DNA from 3 places in the Methylobacterium sp. GC_Met_3 genome. Region 3 is predicted to be linked to each of the others. Evidence: predicted binding sites of a transcription regulator. Region 3 holds the regulator's gene; each other region holds the start of a gene.
The links. Region 3 encodes PhoB, which activates phosphate uptake and scavenging genes when phosphate is short. Its sites were predicted from a motif close to TGTCATNNANCTGTCAT; they were not measured.

Region 1 (6,289 bases), on a different contig from region 3:
CGACCAGCGCCCAGACCGCCTCCGCGGGGGCGGGGATGTCGCGGCTGCGGGTGACGTCCAGGGCATGCGCGGGACCGGCGGCGAGTGAAGCCGCAGCGATCGTGGCGAAGGCTATCCGCTTCATCGGTCGATCTCCTTTGGGCCCTCCCGAGGAAGGATGCCCGGGTCGTCGTCCCTCCGGCAGGGCCCAGCGATCACGTTGGCGCGACTCCGACACCTCGGAGCGGGCCGGTTCGCCGCTGGAAACCGCCCCGATCGGCCGGGTATGCTGGGCCCCACAGAATGCGAGCCCAGAGCGCCGATGAGCAGCCCGACACGCCCCTGTCCGGGAACCCGCAGAGCCGTTTTCGCCTGCGCCCTGGTGCCGACCCTCGTGGTCGCGGCGCCCGATGCAGCTCGGCCCGTGATACCCTTCGAAAGCTGCCGCGCCGACCTCATCGCCTTCGCGACCACGCAGGCCGTGCCGCAGACCCTCGCCGACGCCCAACTCGCCAACCTGACGCCCGATCCCGACGTTCTGGCCGCCACCGCGAGCCAGGGCGAATTCGTCAGGCCGATCTGGGACTACATCGAGGCCAGCGTCACTCCGGCCCGCATCGAGGCGGGCCGGGCCAAGCTCGCCGAGCAGGCCGAGACCTTCGCGGCGATCGAGGCCCGCTACGGGGTCGACCGCCACATCCTGGCGGCGTTCTGGGGCGTGGAATCGAGCTTCGGTGCTGTGCTCGACAACCCCGCCGTGGTGAAGCCGGTGGTGCGCTCCCTGGCGACGCTGGCCTGCGGTGATCCCGCCCGCGCACCCTACTGGCGCAACGAACTCTCGGCCGCGCTCCAGATCCTCGCCTGGAACCAAGCGCCCCTCGACCGGATGCCCGGCGGCCTCACAGGTTCCTGGGCAGGCGCGATGGGCCACACCCAGTTCATGCCGAGCGTCTACCAGCGCGATGCGGTTGATTTCGACGGAGACGGCAAGCGCGACATCTGGACCTCGGTACCGGATGCGCTGGCCTCGACGGCGCAGTACCTGCGCGCCCACGGCTGGAAGCCCGGCGAGGGCTGGGGCGCCGAGGCGCTGCTGCCTGAGGGCTTCGACGCCGCCCTGGCCGACGAGACAACGCCGCGCAGCCTTGCCGCGTGGCAGGCGCTCGGCGTACGGCCCGCTCGTCCGGGCGGCATCCCAGACGAGACCGCGGAGGCGACCCTGATCCTGCCTTCCGGAATCCGCGGTCCGGCCTTTCTGCTGCGGCCGAACTTCGCGGTGATCCTGCGCTACAACACGGCGCTCGCCTACGCGCTGACCGTCGCGCTGCTGTCGGACCGCCTGCGCGGCGATCCCGGCCTCGTCCGTGACTGGCCCCGGGGCGACCGGGCGCTCACCGGGGACGAGCGGCGCGACCTGCAGACCCGCCTCACCGAGCGCGGCTTCGCCACTGGCGGCGTCGATGGGAAGATCGGTCCGAAGACCCGGGCGGCACTGCGCGCGTTCCAGAGTTCAAGTGGCTTGCCAGCCGATGGCTACGCTGACGCCGTGCTGCTGGAGCGGATCCGAGGGGCGCCCTGAAGCAGCTCGCCTGGTCGGGAATGAGCGGGTTCTGGGTATCCGAAGGGCTGTGCCCTTTGGTGGGTCGTCAGGGCAAAGCCCTGACACGATCGCAAGGCTCTGCCTTTCACCCGCGAAAGGTCTCGACTCAGCCCGTTTAGGGTGTTTTGACTGGATGCGAGAGGCACGATCCGTGGCCCTTACGTATCCAATGGGAGACACATTCCCCTTCCCAGAAAGGAGAAGAGAGTGCGTCTCGGCCGGTATCTCGGTCCTTTTGCAAACACCTGAAAAGAGCTGGGGCAAGCCCCTCGGAAGTCCGTTCAGGCGGCGTCCCTTGGCAAGGCGCTCGCCGCCATGGGCCTCGATGATGTTGCCGAAGAACTGGCGCGCGCTCACCTCCCAGCCCCGGCGCAGGGCTTCTGCGCGGCATTCGGTCCGGGATAGGTCCAGGGCGGCGAGGGCGGCGGCCTGCAGGTCCTGATCGAGGATGCCCACCCGGGTGCCCCCGATCACGTCGTTCGGGCCCGGCACCGGGAAGGCCGCCACCGGCAGGCCGCAGGCGAGCGCCTCCAGCAGCACGATCCCGAACGTGTCGGTCAGGCTCGGGAATACGAACACGTCGCAGGCCGCGTAGACCGCCGAGAGCGACGCTCCCGTCCGGGTCCCGAGGAACCGTGCCGCCGGCGCCAGAGCCTGGAGCCGGCCCCGGTCCGGCCCGTCACCGACCACGATCTTGGTGCCCGGCAGATCGAGGTTCAGGAAAGCCGCGATGTTCTTCTCCACTGCCAGCCGGCCGACATAGATGAACAGCGGTCGCGGCAGATCGGCGAGTTCCATGGGCGGCGGCGCACCGGGCGTGGCGGGGCGGAACCGGTCGATGTCGACCCCGCGGGTCCAGCGCATCATGTGGGTGAAGCCGCGGGCCTCCAGCTCGCCCTGGAGTGAGGCGGTGCTCACCATTGTGCCGCGGGCGGCCCCATGGAAGCGGCGCAGATAGGCGTAGGACCACGCCTCCGGCACCGGCAGGCGGGCGGCGAGGTATTCCGGGAAGCGTGTGTGGTAGCTCGTGGTGAACGGCAGGCCGTGCGACAGACAGTGCCGCCGCGCCGCGTATCCCACCGGACCCTCGGTGGCGATGTGGACATGGGTCGGCCGCTCCCCTCGCCAGCGTGCCGCCACCCGCTCCCGTCCCGCATAGGCAAGGCGGATCTCCGGATAGCCCGGCATCGGCAGCGAGGGGAAGTCCGCAGCCGTCAGCATCGTCGTCGCGAATCCGTGCTCGGGGGCGCGGCGGACCATCTGCTCGAGGGAGCGCACCACGCCGTTGACCTGCGGATGCCACGCATCGCTGGCGATCAGGAGCTTCACGGTCGAGCCCTTACGCCACCGCGCGCCGGCCCGGGACCGCCTGCGGCACGGTCTCGGCCGCGCGATCGCGCAGCAGGCTCGGATAGTGCAGCACCTCCATGCGGCCGTCGTAATGCTCGACGAGCCCGGTGCAGGATTCCACCCAGTCGCCGGTATTGAGGTAGCGCAATTCGCCGATCGGCCGGTCGGCGGCGTGGTGGATGTGGCCGCAGATCACCCCGTCCGCGCCCTGTCGGCGCGCTTCCTCGGCCAGGATCGTCTCGAACTGGCCGATGAAGCTCACCGCGTTCTTCACCCGCAGCTTCGCCCAGGCCGAGAGCGACCAGTAGGACAGCCCGACCCGGCGGCGCATCTTGTTGAGCAGCGTGTTGAGGGACAGAGCCAGCGTGTAGGCCCCGTCGCCGAGATGGGCGAGCCAGGGCGAGTGGCGCACCACCATGTCGAACTGGTCGCCGTGGATCACGAGGTAGCGCCTCCCGTCGGCGGCCTCGTGAATCGCGGTCTCGGAGACTTCGATGCCGCCGAAATTCATGCCGACGTAGTTGCGCAGGAACTCGTCGTGGTTGCCCGGCAGGTAGACGACCTTGGCGCCCTTGCGAACCTTGCGCAGCAGCTTCTGGACGACGTCGTTGTGTTCCTGCGGCCAGTACCAGCCGGAGCGCAGCTGCCAGCCATCCACGATATCCCCGACGAGGTAGATCGTGTCGGCGTCGTAATCCCGCAGGAACGACAGCAGCAGACCGGCCTGGCAGCCCCGCGTCCCGAGATGCAGATCGGACAGGAACAGCGTCCGGACCCGGACCGGCATCTCCTCACCCTCGGCCACGGCTTCCTCTCCCGGCGGCTGAATACGGCCGGGATCCAGAGCGCGATCCCATCTCAGTTTGATGACGCGCCGAGGGCGGCGCCCTGGGAGCCTGGGTGCGTTGCGGCGTGGTTTCTCAATCGGAGATTAGTATCGCTGCGGCGCACAAAAAATTTTTTTGGCAAGTTCCGGAAGTTTTTCCGGTTTTCCTTTCAGGCTACACCGCCTCATAATGCCAGATAACCGGCGGCTCGGTACGAGCGCGGCCGGGCATGACAGGAAGGCGGCGAGGACGGCCCTGGGGCCGTCGGGCGGGACGGCATTTCGGAGGCGACCGGCGCGCGGGGGCGCGCCGCGACGCGAGCGGCACGAGGCCGCCTGCCGCTCCGCTGCGCCCCCCACCCACGGCAGAGGATGGCGTTCGAGGTGGTGTGGCGTGAGCCGCGCCCGCCGGCGCCGGACCGACTCCCGAGGACGTTTAGACCACCCGGCGCAGGCTCGGCCTGCGCGCAATCGACTATTCGGAGGAAACATCATGGCCGCAACCCGGCGCCCCGGTCGCAACCACCTCTTCATTCCCGGCCCGACCAACATCCCGGACCGGGTGCTGCGCGCCATGCACGTGCCGTCCGAGGATCACCGCTCGCCGAGCTTTCCCGAGCTGGTGAAGCCGCTCCTGCAGGACTCCAAGATGGTGTTCGGCTCGACCGCCGGGACCGTGATCCTGTTCCCGTCCTCGGGCACCGGCATCTGGGAATCGGCCCTGTCCAACACCCTCTGCCGCGGCGACACGGTGCTGACCTCGCGCTACGGCCAATTCAGCCACCTCTGGGTCGACATGGCCCAGCGCCTCGGCCTCGACGTGGTCGTTCAGGAAGAGGAGTGGGGCACCGGCGCCGATCCCCAGAAGATCGAGGAGGCCCTGCGCGCCGACAAGGACCACAAGATCAAGGCCGTCATGGTCGTCCACAACGAGACCGCCACCGGCGTCACCAGCGACATCGGCGCGGTCCGCAAGGCGATCGACGCCGCCGGCCACCCGACGCTGCTGTTCGTGGACGGCATCTCGTCGATCGGCTCGCTGCCGTTCTACATGGACGAGTGGAAGGTCGACTGCGCCATCGCGGGCTCGCAGAAGGGCTTCATGCTGCCGGCCGGCCTCGGCCTGATCTGCATCAGCCCGAAGGCGCTCAAGATCGCCGAGGGCGGCACCGGCCGCAACGACCGGCTCGGCCACGCCTACTTCGCCTGGAAGGACCAACTCGCCGCCAACGCCACCGGCTACTTCCCCTACACCCCCGTCCTGCCGCTGCTCTACGGCCTGCGCGAGGCTCTGCAGGTCGTGAAGGAGGAGGGGCTCGAGAACGTCTACCACCGCCACCACGTGCTCGCCGAGGCGACCCGCCAGGCGGTGGCGGCCTGGGGCCTCAAGCCCTGCGCCAAGGAGCCGAAGTGGAACTCCGACACGGTCACGGCGATCGTGGTCCCGGAGGGCGCCGACGCCGCCAAGGTGATCACCCACGCCTACGAGCGCTACAACCTTTCGCTGGGCGCCGGCCTGTCGAAAGTCGCCGGCAAGGTGTTCCGCATCGGCCACCTCGGCGATCTGAACGAGCTGTCGCTGCTCGGTGCCATCGCGGGCGCCGAGATGGCGATGATCGATTGCGGCATCAAGGTCACGCCGGGCTCGGGCGTCGCCGCCGCCTCCAGCTATCTGCGCGAGAATCCGCTGCATAAGGCGTAAGCCGCGCACGCGATCGGGGCGGGACCGGGTTGCCGGGCCTGCCCCGACGCGCAAGTAAGAACAAGACTATCGGGGAAACTACCCGTCGTCCGAGAGGGGTCCTATGACCAAGAAGATCGTGTTCCTGGATCGTGAATCCCTCGATGCCAGGGTCCGACCGTTCAACTTCCCGCACGAATACGTCGAGCACGACTCGACCTGGACGCCGGAGGAGATCGTCTCCCGCCTCCAGGGTGCGGAGATCGCGCTGATCAACAAGGTCCCGATGCGGGCCGAGACGCTGAAGCAGCTCCCCGATCTCAAGCTGATCGCGGTCGCCGCCACCGGCACCGATGTGGTCGACAAGGCCCAGGCCAAAGCGCAGGGCATCACGGTCGTCAACATCCGCAACTACGCGTTCAACACCGTGCCGGAGCACGTGGTCGGGCTGATGTTCGCCCTGCGCCGGGCGATCGTGCCCTATGCCAATTCGGTGCGGCGGGGCGATTGGGCGAAGTCCAAACAGTTCTGCTACTTCGATTATCCGATCTACGACATCGCCGGCTCGACGCTCGGCATCGTGGGCTACGGTGCGCTCGGCAAGTCGATCGCCAAGCGGGCCGAGGCGCTCGGCATGAAGGTTCTGGCCTTCGACGTGTTCCCGCAGCACGGACTCGTGGATTTCGAGACGATCCTGACCCAATCCGACGTGATCACGCTGCACGTACCCCTGACCCCCGACACCAAGGGGATGATCGGTGCGGCCGAACTCAAGCGGATGAAGAAGAGCGCGATCCTGATCAACACGGCCCGGGGCGGGCTGGTCGACGAGGCGGCTTTGCTCGAGGCGCTC
Region 2 (6,289 bases), on a different contig from region 3:
TTTAACCTTGATGTTGCTGCTCTGCGCGGCTGGGCAAAAATCCTCGCGCCGCCGGACAAGCGCCGATCCGTACATATTGTATATCTTCTGCATCCTCAGGAAACGAACTTGAGGTCGGATCAGTCTCACTCACCCGAGCGGCTTTCGGCGTCGATCTATCTCCATGCCAACATGGATGAAACTCAACACGATCGGCGGTCCCGCGAAGGTCTAACAGATGGCGAAGCTCGCAATGGATAACCTGAAAGAAACCCATCCCGTGTTCATGCTCGAGAAGGTCGGCGCCATCGTGGCGGCTTACGTGTCCCGCAACGCGGTCGAGGCCGCGGAGCTGCCGAACCTGATCGATCAGGTGCACACGGCGATCTCGGATCTGCGCGACCGGTCCGGGCAGGGCGGCGCGCGGTGGACCGGGGCGAATGCCGAGAAGGTCGAGGCGTCGATCCAGCATGACGGCCTGATCAGCTTCATCGACGGCCGGTCCTACAAGACCCTGAAGCGCCACCTCACCGCGCACGGGCTGACGCCGGAGCGCTACCGGCTCCAATACGGTCTGCCGGCTGATTATCCGATGGTCGCTCCGGGCTATGCCGCCCGGCGGTCCGAGATCGCCCGAGCGATCCAGCTCGGTCACAAGGCGGCCTGAGCGATGACGCCCGGCTATCCGCAGGGGCCGGCGCCGTCGCACGCGCCCATGCCCATGCCCATGCCCATGCCGGAAACGGCCCGGACCCGGAACGGCCTCGCGCGCCTCGCGGACGTGCTGCGTGTTCCGGTCACTGTCTTCTCCCCGGAGACGGAAGGACAGGACGAGGCGATCCTGCAGGCCGCGGATCTGGTCACGATCTTCGCGGCGATCGATAATCCCGCCGCGCGCCGGACCTGTCTGGCCTTCGTCCGGGCCATGGCGAGTTCCTGAGGCGCTGGGGGGCGCCGCAGCCGGCCGGGCGATACGCTGCCCGCTCCGTGCCCGGGGGGGCGTGCGGGGCAGGCCCAGCGAACCCGGCCGGCTGCGTTCTGAAGATGTTCCGCGTCGCGCGAAGGGCTCTGCTCTGGCAACCATCTCAGGGCTTCGCCCTGAGCACCCACCAAAGGGCTGAAGCCCTTTGGAAACCCGAATCCCGGATCGAACTGGCACGCAGACAGCATCGTCCCGAGGCCGGCGCTCACCGGTCGGGATGATGCCCGCGCGTCAGAACACGTGGCGCAGGATGAAGAACAATCCGGCCGCGAGGGTGATGGCGGCCGGCAGGGTCATGACCCAGGCCAGCGCCATGTTGCGCACCGTCGACATCTGGAGCCCCGAGCCGTTGGCCGCCATCGTCCCGGCGACGCCCGACGACAGGATATGGGTGGTCGAAACCGGCAAGCCGTAGAGTTCGGCGAGCCCGATCGTGCCGGCGGCCACGATCTCGGCGGAGGCACCCTGTGCGTAGGTCAGGTGCGTCTTGCCGATCTTCTCGCCCACCGTCACGACGATGCGCTTCCAGCCGACCATGGTGCCGAGGCCGAGCGCCAGGGCCACGCAGATCTTCACCCAGCCCGGGATGTAGCGCGTGCCGTCGTTGAGCAGCCCCGCGTAGCGCTTCAGGGTGCCGGTCTCGGCGTCCGAGAGGTCGGCGCCCGTCTTCGGCAGGAGCCGCACCGCGTCGGCAGCGAGGTACATGTCGCTGCGCATGTTCTGCGTCTGGGCGGCCGGCACCGTGCGGATCGCGCCATAGTTCTTCACGTTGGCGGCGATGTCGTTGGAAAGCGCCGCGAGGGCCGCGAAGACGGGCGCGCGGTTCAGGTCCTTGGTCTTCAGCGCCTCCGTCACCGTCCGGCGCGCTTCGGCCGCCTCCGGCACCGGGGTCCCGGGGGCACGGGCGGAGAAGACCTGGCTCGCCGAGGTCGAGGCCTGCACGAAGATCGGCGTCGTGTCGTCCGCCATGGTGCGGTTCAGCGCGTAGGCCGTGGGGGCGGCGCCGATCAGGATCAACATGATCAGGCCCATGCCCTTCTGGCCGTCATTGCCCCCGTGGAAGAACGAGACCAGCGTGCAGGTCAGGATCAGCAGGCTCCGGATCCACAGGGGGGGCGGCGTGTCGCCCTTCGGCGCCTCGTAGAGGTCCTTGCGGCGCACGGTGAATTTCAGGGCGAGCAGCAGCAGCGCCGCCAGCACGAAGCCGCAGATCGGCGAGAACAGCAGCGCCTTGAACACGTTGAAGGCCTGACCCCAGTCGACGCCGGAGGTACCGTCCGCGCCGCTCATCAACTGGTTGGCGAGGCCGACGCCGAGCACTGAACCGATCAGCGCGTGGGACGAGGAATTCGGCAGCCCGAACGCCCAGGTGCCGAGATTCCAGATGATCGCCGCCAGCAGCAGCGCGAAGATCATCGCGTAGCCCGCTCCCGAGCCGACATGGAGGATCAACTCCACTGGCAGCAGGGTGACGATGGCGTAGGCCACGGCCCCGGAGGAGAGCATCACGCCGAGGAAGTTGAAGAAGCCCGACCAGATCACCGCCACGAGCGGTGGCAGCGAGTGGGTGTAGATCACCGTGGCGACGGCGTTGGCGGTGTCGTGGAACCCGTTCACGAACTCGAAGGCGAGGGCGATCAACAGAGCGAGACCCAGCAGCGCGAAGGCGCCGTAGGCCAGGGGCGCTTCGCCCGCCGCGTTCATGTCGGTGATCAGGCTCACGACCGCGTAGCCGAGCCCCGCCACTAGGACGAGGAGGAAGGCGATCACGCCGCCGGGGTGCATCCCATGATCGAGGCGGGGGGCGCCGGCCGGTCGACTTCCTGCGGCCCCCGGTGACGACATCACGGCGGAATCGGACATGAACCCTCACGCGGAATCGAGTGTGTTGGTAAAAGCGGCCTTAAGAGGCGCCCGTGACGCTTCGGTGACGCGAGGTCGCAACCCGGGCCGCTGGGAACAGCATTCGCGCGGTGAACGACTTCACTTTGTCGTCATTGATCTTGCGGGCCGTAGATTTCAGTTGGACGGCAGCTTGCACCAACAGCAAGATTCAGCGCTGCGATCTCCGCCCGAATGATCGGGTCGACAGACTCTATGGGCGCAGCGGGAGCTTTCTGGAAAACAGAAGAAAGACATCGCAACACGGCATCATGTGTTGGCTAAGTTAATTTCCTGTTGCTCAAATGCGACATGAAGCTCTTTTGCTTATTATGACTGGATTATGACGTAACCGGGTCCGGCGTTTTCGCTAAATCTCCCGCCGCAGCCGAATGGCCGCGGGCTTTGGGGGCCGGATATGAGATTGCAATACGGGGTTTCGATTGCGGCCTTGACGGTCGCGGCCTTCGGTTCCGGCGCACAGGCACAGACCACCAACACGACGCCGTCCGATGTGAACGTGCTCAATCTTCTGGCGCCGTATCTGGCGCTCAACGCGACGGCCACCGGCCAGCAGACCCTGCAACTCAACCTCGCGCAGTCAGCCACCACCAACACCGGCGCCGGCCTCGCGCAGCAGCAGCTCGCGATCAGCGACAAGAACCTCCTCGGCTCGGCCAGCAACAACCTGTCTTCGTCGGGGCTCGGCACCTACGGCGTGGCCGCCAACCTCGCGGGCGGCCTGCCGGCCCAGACCCCGATCAATGGGATCGTCCCGCAGCAGCGCGTGGGTGGCCTCGGCGCCCAGCTCGGCCCGATCTACCAGCGCGGCGTCGCGCAGGGGGGCACCGGCCCGCTCGGCAGCGTGGTCAACCTCTTGGTCGGCGCCTACACGTTCAGCGGCAACAATCTCGGCGTCGCCAAGAACTACTTCGCCAACGGTGCGGCCAACAACCCGAGCGTGACGCCGAACAACTATGTCGCGACTCCGGCCGTCGCACCCGCCGGCTACAGCCTGCCGGCCTATAACGGCCTGCCCAACACCACCAACAGCGTCTACGATCTCGCCTACGGCGTCACCAACACGCAACCGGGCCAAGACGTCTACGGCTCCTCCCGGCCGGTCCAGGCAGCACCCGCCCGCTTCAACATCTACGATCCGACGGCGCTCAGCGGGATCGCCACCAACCCGTCCTTCCCGAGCGGCCACACCACCTACGCGTTCACGGACGGCATCCTGCTGGCGATGCTCGTGCCGCAGCAGTACCAGAGCATGCTCGCCCGCGCGGCCGACTACGGCAACAGCCGCATCGCGCTCGGCGTGCACTACCCGCTCGACATCATCGGCGGCCGGGCGCTGGCGGCCTACAACTTGGCCCAGGCGTTCACCAACCCGGCCTACATCAACAACGCCGCGGTGACCGGCACGGCGATCAACCTGCCCGCCCAGTTCGTCGCGGCCCAGGCCCAGCTCCAGGCCTACCTCGCCGCCCAGTGCGGCAACACCGTCGCGGCCTGCGCGGGGAGCGCCGCCAATCAGGCCGGCAACCCCTACATCCCCTCGGCCGCCAACCAAGTTGCCTACCAGAGCCGCCTGACCTACGGCCTGCCGACGCTGAGCTTCGCCCAGGCGCCGCGCGAGCAGGCCCCCGCCAACGGGCCCGACGCCTCGATCCTGCTCGCGCCGCTCTACGGCGGCTCGACCGGCGCCGCCCGCACCCTCGCGCCCAATGGCGGCCTGTACGGTCAGCTCTCCACCGGGACGATCAGCCAGATCCTAGTCAACACCGAGACCAACGCGCTCGCCGCCTTCTACGGCAGCCCGCTCAGCTACTGGAGCCGCCTCGACCTCTATTCCGCCGCCGGCTACTTCGGGAACGTCACCGGCACCCTGACCATGGACACCACCGATCGCCTCGGCATCGACGTCGCCGTCGGCCAGGGCGGTGCCCTGTACGCCAACGGCACGATCTCCGGCACCGCCTTCGTCGGCTCCGGCGGTCTGCTCGGCGGCTCGGGCACGCTGGGCGGGATCAGCGCGCTGTCGGGCGGCACGGTGTCGCCGGGCAACTCGATCGGCACGCTCTCCGTCACCGGCAACGTCGCCTTCGCACCGGGCTCGACCTACCGGGTCGAGGCCAACGCCGCCGGACAGGCCGACCGGATCACCGCCGCGGGCGTCGCCGCGCTCGGCGGCGGCACCGTGCAGGTGCTGGCCGCCTCGGGCAGCTACAATCCACGCACCACCTACACGATCCTGTCGGCCACGGGCGGCGTGTCGGGCCAGTTCGCGGGCGTCACGTCGAACCTTGCCTTCCTCAGCCCGGGCCTGCGCTACCTGCCCAACGAAGTCGACCTGACGCTCACCCGCAACGACGTGCCGTTCTCCGCCAGCGCCACCAGCCGAAACGGCAGCGCGGCGGCCAACGCCGTCCAGGCGATCGGCCCCGGCCGGCTCACCGATGCGGCTGTGGGCTTCACCACCGGCGAGGCGGAGAGCGGCTTCCGGGCGCTCGCGGGCGACATCCACGCCAGCACCGTCTCCACCGCCTACGAGACCGCCTTCTTCGTGCGCGAGGCCGTGCTCGACCGGCTGCGCTGGGGCGATCCCGGCACAGGGCTCGACTACGGCACCCTGCCGGCCGCCTACACGGCCGACCTGCCCGGCCGGGCTCCGGTGGTGGCGAACGTGCCGGTGCGCACCCTCGACCCGCAGGTATTCGGGCTGTGGGGCCAGGGGTTCGGCGCGTTCGGCACGGCCGATGGCGGCGGCAACGCGTTCGACCTCGACCGGCAGATTGCGGGCTTCGCGGCGGGCGCGGACATACGCTTGGCCAACGGGCTGCGCTTCGGCGTGGTCGGCGGCTACACCGAGGCGTATCTCGACAGCGCCGGCCGGGTCGGCGGCCAGAGCCGGGCGGAGAGCGCCACGCTCAAGAGCGGGTTCGGCGGCGTGTACGGTGGGTATGAGGTCGGCCCGCTGTCGCTGCGGCTGGGTGCGATCTACGCCGACACGGATGCGCGCACCCGCCGGGCGGTGCTGTACGGGCTGTCCGACACGCTGAGCGGGCACGGTGGCGGCTACACCGTGCAGGGCTTCGGCGAGATCGGCTGGAAGATCCCGCTGGGCGCGCCTGCGGTGGCGGCCCTGGTGTCGAAGGACGGGGCCGCGGTCGCGGTTCAGCCGACGGCGACTTATGTCGAGCCGTTCGTGGGTGGGGCCTATGTCGGGATCCGGCGGGACGGGTTTACCGAGGCCGGAGGCGCGGCGGCGCTGGTGAGCTTTGCCCGGGACTACGATCTGGGCGCGGTGACGGCGGGCGTGCGGGCGCAGACGAACCTGGATCTGGGTCTGGGCCTGCCGGTGACGCTGCGGGGCTTGGTCGGCTACCGGCGCGCGTTCGGCGACGTGGTGCCGACTGCGCTGCTGCGCTTCGGTGCCGGCGG
Region 3 (6,289 bases):
CCGTCGCGCGGAGCAGCCCGACCGAAGCGGCGCCCACGGCCCTTCCGGGTGTGCTGACCCTGGACGAGGTGACGGAATCCGGCAGCCGCCGCCTCGCCTTCGCGTATGGCGACGAGCCGGTGCTTCCGACCGCGACCGCTCCGCCGGACCCCGTTGCGGCGAGTCCGACCGGGGCCGCCGCGCCCGAGTTCGATCTGCTGACGTTTGCCGCGGCCGCCGCCTTCGCCTTTCTCGGCGGCCTCATCCTCAACCTGATGCCCTGCGTCTTCCCCGTCCTGTCGATCAAGGTGTTGAGCCTCGTGCGGCATGCGGGCGAGGGTCCGGCCCGCCTGCGCCTGCACGGCTTCGCCTATACGGCCGGCGTGTTGGCGAGTTTCCTTGGTCTGGCTGGAGTGCTCATCGCCCTGAAGGGCGGAGGGGCGGCGATCGGCTGGGGGTTCCAGCTGCAATCGCCCCTGGTCGTGGCCGGGCTCGCCTATTTGCTCTTCGCGATGGGCCTGAACCTGTCCGGCGTGGTCGAGGTCGGAGGACGGCTCGCGGGTGTCGGCGATCGCCTGGCCCGACGGTCTGGCCTGAGTGGGTCGTTCTTCACGGGCGTGCTGGCCACGCTGGTGGCGACGCCCTGCACGGCGCCGTTCATGGGCTCGGCAGTCGGCTTCGCGCTGACCCAGAGCGCAGCCGTGGCGCTTGCTGTGTTCGCGAGCCTCGGGCTCGGCCTCGCTCTGCCGTTCTTGGCTCTCACTCTCTGGCCCCCGGCCCTCCGGGCGCTGCCGCGGCCGGGTGCCTGGATGGAGACGCTCAAGCAGGTGCTCGCCTTCCCGGTTTACGCCACCGTGGCCTGGCTGGTCTGGGTCCTGGCGCAGCAGGTCGATCCGCGCGGCCTTCTGGCGGCCCTGATCGGCCTCGTGCTGGTGGGTTTCTCTGCTTGGGCCTGGGAGCGCGGGCGCGCCGCCGCCCCCGGGGCACGCCGGATCGCGCAGGTCAGTGCGGCGCTCGCCCTGATCGCCGTGGTGGCCCTCGTGTCCACCCTCCCACAGGACCGTGCCACGCCGACTGCGCAGGCCGCCGCCGGCGGGATCGAGCCGTTCACGCAGGCCCGCCTCGACGCTCTGGCGGCTGCGCACAAGCCGGCCTTCGTCAACATGACCGCCGCGTGGTGCATCACCTGCGCGGTCAACGAGACGACCTCCCTGTCCACGAAGGCCGTGCGGGCCGCGTTGGCCGAGCGGGGCATCACCTATCTGAAGGGTGACTGGACCAACCAGAACCCTGAGATCACGCGCCTTTTGGAGAAGCACGGCCGGAGTGGTGTTCCGCTCTACCTGCTCTACAAAGGTGCCGGTGAGCCCCAGGTGCTGCCCCAGATCCTCACCGAGGGCACGGTGCTCCAGGCTCTGGCCTCCGTGCCGGCCGCTAACCGGAGCGCTGCGCTCATCCGCTGATCGGGGTTCCCAAAGGGCGGCTGCCCTTTGGCAGGGTGTCGGGGCGGAGCCCTGACGCTCGGGCTTCGTCCAACATCAGGGCTCTGCCCTGCACCCGCAAAAGGTCTCGACCTTTTGAAACCGGGACTTGGCGACTCAGGCTTCGAGGGAGAAGGTTTCGTCGAAGGCGTAGCCGGAACCGCGCACCGTGCGGATCGGATCGGTCTGGCGTGGGCCATTCAGCGCCTTGCGCAGGCGTCCGACATGGACGTCGACGGTGCGCTCGTCGATGTAGACGTCGTGACCCCAGACCCCGTCGAGAAGCTGCTCGCGGGAGAAGACCCGGCCCGGGGCCAGCATCAGGAATTCGAGCAGCCGGAACTCCGTGGGGCCGAGGTGCAGCTCCTCGCCGGCCCGACGCACCCGATGGCCGGTGCGGTCCAGTTCGAGGTCGCCGGCGGCCAGACGATCGGAAACATGGGCCGGTTTGGCCCGGCGCAGGAGCGCGCGGATGCGGGCGAGCAGTTCCGGAACCGAGAACGGCTTGACGATGTAATCGTCCGCGCCCGTCCCGAGACCGCGGATCCGGTCACCTTCTTCGCCCCGGGCGGTCAGCATGATCACCGGCAGCCGCTCGGTCTCCCGCCGGGCCCGGATTCGGCGGCAAAGCTCGATTCCGGACAGGCCGGGCAGCATCCAGTCGAGCAGGACCAGGTCGGGCATGCGCTCGGCCAGGAGCAGTTCCGCATCGTCGCCCCTTGCCGCTGAATCCACCAGGAAGCCCTCGGCTTCCAAGTTGTAGCGCAGCAGCGTGGTCAATGCCTCCTCGTCCTCGACGATCAGGACTTGCATACTCACCTTCGATGACCCGTTCTCGCGGCGGACGCGGCAATGGTGCCGGAGGCTCCGCCCAGCCTCAACCCAAACCGACCGTCACGGCGGCGACGCCCCCAGGGACGCCCCCAGGATCCTGCGCTCCGGGAAGCGCTTCACGGCGCCAGCCCCCCATCCACCGTCACGTAGTTCGACGCATCGTTCTTCGGTCGCTCGCCGGCGAGCGTCTCGCCCGTGGCGAGGTAGTGGATCGTCTCGGCGATATTGGTCGTGTGATCGCCGATGCGCTCGACGTTCTTGGCGCAGAACAAAAGGTGCGTGCAGAACGAGATGTTGCGCGGATCCTCCATCATGTAGGTCAGGAGCTCGCGGAACAGGGAATTGTACAGCGCGTCGATCTCGCCGTCGCGTTCCCACACGTCGTGGGCCGCCTCGATATCGCGGCTCGCATAGGCGTCCAGCACGTCCTTCAGCTGGCCCTCCGCGAGGTCGCTCATGTGGCGCACGCCAAGCACGATCTTCTGCGCCGGCGCCTGATCGGAGATCGCCACGACGCGCTTGGCCACGTTCTTGGCGAGATCGCCGATCCGCTCCAGGTCGCCGGAGACGCGGATCGCCGAGATGGTCTCGCGCAGGTCGATCGCCAGGGGCTGCCGCCGGGCGATCAGCAGGACGGAGCGCTCCTCGATGTCCCTCTGGAGGGCGTCCAGGCGCTTGTCGGCGAGGATCACCGCCTGGGCGAGCCCGTCGTCGCGGCGCACTAGGGCGTCGGTCGCCTCAGTGGTCATCTTCTCCGCCACGCCGCCCATCTCCGAGATCGAGCGACGGAGGTTTTCGAGATCGGTGTCGTAGGAGGTAACGATATGGCCGGGCATGAGTGGATCCTTCGATGGGGGCCAGGACGTGCGATCCCACCCGGTTGCCGCGATCCCGCCCGGCCGCCGCGGCGCCCGGGTCGCGATGGCGCGGAAACCGGTCTTCGAAACAGCTTAGCCGAAGCGGCCGGTGATATAGTCCTGCGTGCGCCGCTCGGTCGGGTTCATGAACATTTTTTCGGTTTGTGAGAATTCAATCAGCTCGCCGAGATACATGAAGGCGGTGAACTGCGAGATGCGCGCCGCCTGCTGCATGTTGTGCGTGACGATCGCGATGGTGAATTCGTCGCGCAGCTGCTCGATCAGCTCCTCGATCCGGCCCGTCGAGATCGGGTCCAGCGCCGAGGTCGGCTCGTCGAACAGGATCACCTCCGGGCGCTGGGCTACGGTGCGGGCGATGCACAGACGCTGCTGCTGCCCCCCCGACAGACCCATGCCGGACTGCTTGAGCTTGTCCTTGACCTCGTCCCAGAGCGCCGCCTTGCGCAGCGACGCCTCGACCCGGTCGTCGAGCTCCGATTTCGGCAGCTTCTCGTAGAGGCGGATGCCGAAGGCGACGTTGTCGTAGATCGACATCGGGAAGGGCGTCGGCTTCTGGAACACCATACCGACCCGGGCGCGGAGATCGTTGAGATCGACCTTCGAATCCAGGATGTTGACGCCGTCCAGCAGGATCTCGCCCTCGGCGCGCTGCTCCGGATAGAGGCTGTAGATCCGGTTGAAGGTGCGCAGCAGCGTCGACTTCCCGCAGCCCGACGGGCCGATCAGGGCGGTCACCTGCCGATCATGGAAGTTGAGGTTGATGTCCTTCAGGCCGTGGAACTGGCCATAGTAGAAGTTCAGCCCCTTCACGGCGATCCGGACGGGCGCCTTGGTGTCGGCACCGGCCTTGGCGGAAGGCTGCATAAGGGGCTCGGCGGCGGTCGCTGCAGCATGGCTCATCGGGCTAATCCTTCGGCTCGCGCTTCAGCGGGCACGCTGCGGCTTGATCACCAAGCGGGCGATCACGGAGAGGGCGAGGATGGTCATGGTGATCAGGAGCGCTCCGGCCCAGGCCAATTGCTGCCAGTTGGCATAGGGCGAGAGCGCGAACTGGTAGATCATCACCGGCAGGTTCGGGACGCCACCCATGAGGTCGGGGCTGAACCAGCTGTTGTTGTTGAGGGCGGTGAACAGGAGCGGCGCGGTCTCGCCGGCGATGCGGGCCAGCGCCAGGATGATACCCGTCACGATGCCGGCCGAGGCGGCGCGCCAGCTGACCTTCATGATCACCATGGAGGGCGGAGCGCCGAGCGCCGCGCCGGCCTCGCGCAGGGTGCCCGGCACGAGGCTCAGCATGTCCTCGGTGGTCCGCACGATCACCGGCGTGGCGATGATCGCGAGCGCGATGCCGCCGGCCCAGCCGGAATAGCTGCCCATGGGCCGCACCATCAGCGTGTAGACGAACAGGCCGATCAGGATCGACGGCGCCGAGAGCAGGATGTCGTTGAGGAAGCGGATCAGGACGGCCAGCTTCGAGGTCCGGCCGTATTCCGCCAGGAAGGTCCCGGCCATCACGCCGACCGGGGTCGCGATGACGATGCCGATCGTGGTCAGGATCAGGCTGCCCAGCACCGCGTTGGCGATGCCGCCACCCTCGCTGCCCGGACCCGGGGTCGGTTGCGTCAGCAGCGTCGGCGTGAAGCCGCGCACGCCTTCGACGATCAGCATCAGCAGGATCGAGCCGAGCACGATGATGCCGAGCAGCGTGGCGAAGGCGCAGAAGCCGCGGAGTATGGCGTCCGCCCGGCGCCGGCCGGGGCGGACCCGGCTCTGCACGAGCGGCGGCGCAGCGAGTGTGTTGATCGCGTCCATGGGGCTCCTCAAGCAACCCGCACGCGTGACGTCAGGATTCGCGCGGCGATCAGGACGATGAAGGTGATGACGAACAGGATGCAGCCGAGCGCCATCAGGGCGTTGAGCTGCATGCCGTCCGCCTCGTTGAATTCGTTGGCGATCCGGGACGCGATGGTCGAGCCGGGATCGAAGATCGAGGCCGAGAGGCGGTTGGCGTTGCCGACCACGAAGGTCACCGCCATGGTCTCGCCGAGCGCACGGCCGAGGCCGAGCATGATCGCGCCGATGATCGACACCGAGGCGTGCCGGATCAGGACGAAGCGCGTCACCTCCCAGGTGGTGCAGCCGACGCCGTAGGCGCTCTCGCGCAGGATCGTGGGGATCTGGTCGAGCATGTCGCGGGCGATCGAGGCCACGAACGGCACGATCATGATCGCCAGGATGATGCCGGCGGTGAGCACGCCGACGCCCGAGGGGATGCGGGCATACAGCACGGTCCCGACGATCGGCAGGCCCTCGACGATGTTCGAGATCGGGATCTCGACGAAGCGGGCGAAGAGCGGGGCGAAGATGAACAGGCCCCACATTCCGTAGATGATGCTCGGCACGGCGGCGAGCAGCTCGATCGTCATCGCGACTGGCTTGCGCGCCCAGCCGGGGCAGAGCTGCGTCAGGTAGATGGCGATGCCGAGTGAGACCGGGACGCCGATCACGAGGGCCAGGAGCGCCGACATCACCGTTCCGATCACGGCCACGAGCGCGCCGTACTGTTCGGTCCCGACGTTCCAGACGCTGGAGGTCAGGAAGCCGAAGCCGAATTCCCGGAAGGCCGGCAGGCCGCCGTAGACGATGGAGCCGATGATCCCCACGAGGACGGTCAGCACCAGCAACGCCGCGCCGTACGCGCAGCCGCGGAACACGGCGTCCATGTTCCGGCTCGGTCCCTTCCGCGCCGCCGACGTACGGGTTCGGCCGAGGGCAATCGTTTCAGTCAAAGCAGACATCCGCGGTTCTCTGCGAAGGATAACGTGGTAGCGCGGCGGGATCTCAGAAGCGAGGGAGGAGGTCGAAGCCTCCTCCCCGTTGGACTTACATGTTGTAAACCGGCTTCCCGTCCTTGCCCTTCACGTTCTTCCACTCTTCGTGGATCAGCGCCACGACGTTGTCCGGCAGCGGAACATAGTCGAGATCCGAGGCAAGCTTGTCGCCGTTCTTGTACGCCCAGTCGAAGAACTTGAGCACATCGGCGGCCTTGGCCGGATCGGCCGGGTCCTTGTGGACCAGGATGAAGGTCGCCGCCGTGATCGGCCACGCATCCTCGCC

Region 1: the regulator PhoB is predicted to act here: its motif matches at 3,785-3,801, upstream of OXS27_RS03985 (UDP-2,3-diacylglucosamine diphosphatase).
Region 2: the regulator PhoB is predicted to act here: its motif matches at 2,878-2,894, upstream of OXS27_RS19075 (inorganic phosphate transporter).

Annotation. Positions count from the first base shown of each region.
Region 1 covers NZ_JALNUL010000002.1:134,460-140,748, forward strand. The annotation lists gene OXS27_RS03970 (SRPBCC family protein) at 1-124, opposite strand, end outside; gene OXS27_RS03975 (lytic murein transglycosylase) at 302-1,558, shown strand; partial or broken gene OXS27_RS03980 (glycosyltransferase family 1 protein) at 1,895-2,908, opposite strand; gene OXS27_RS03985 (UDP-2,3-diacylglucosamine diphosphatase) at 2,919-3,734, opposite strand; gene OXS27_RS03990 (aminotransferase class V-fold PLP-dependent enzyme) at 4,249-5,457, shown strand; gene OXS27_RS03995 (D-2-hydroxyacid dehydrogenase) at 5,561-6,289, shown strand, end outside.
Region 2 covers NZ_JALNUL010000017.1:16,029-22,317, reverse strand. The annotation lists gene OXS27_RS19085 (MucR family transcriptional regulator) at 218-646, shown strand; gene OXS27_RS19080 (hypothetical protein) at 695-919, shown strand; gene OXS27_RS19075 (inorganic phosphate transporter) at 1,193-2,824, opposite strand; gene OXS27_RS19070 (autotransporter domain-containing protein) at 3,294-6,289, shown strand, end outside.
Region 3 covers NZ_JALNUL010000005.1:205,071-211,359, forward strand. The annotation lists gene OXS27_RS10060 (protein-disulfide reductase DsbD domain-containing protein) at 1-1,442, shown strand, start outside; gene phoB (phosphate regulon transcriptional regulator PhoB) at 1,578-2,273, opposite strand; gene phoU (phosphate signaling complex protein PhoU) at 2,411-3,130, opposite strand; gene pstB (phosphate ABC transporter ATP-binding protein PstB) at 3,245-4,036, opposite strand; gene pstA (phosphate ABC transporter permease PstA) at 4,097-4,984, opposite strand; gene pstC (phosphate ABC transporter permease subunit PstC) at 4,993-5,970, opposite strand; gene pstS (phosphate ABC transporter substrate-binding protein PstS) at 6,056-6,289, opposite strand, start outside.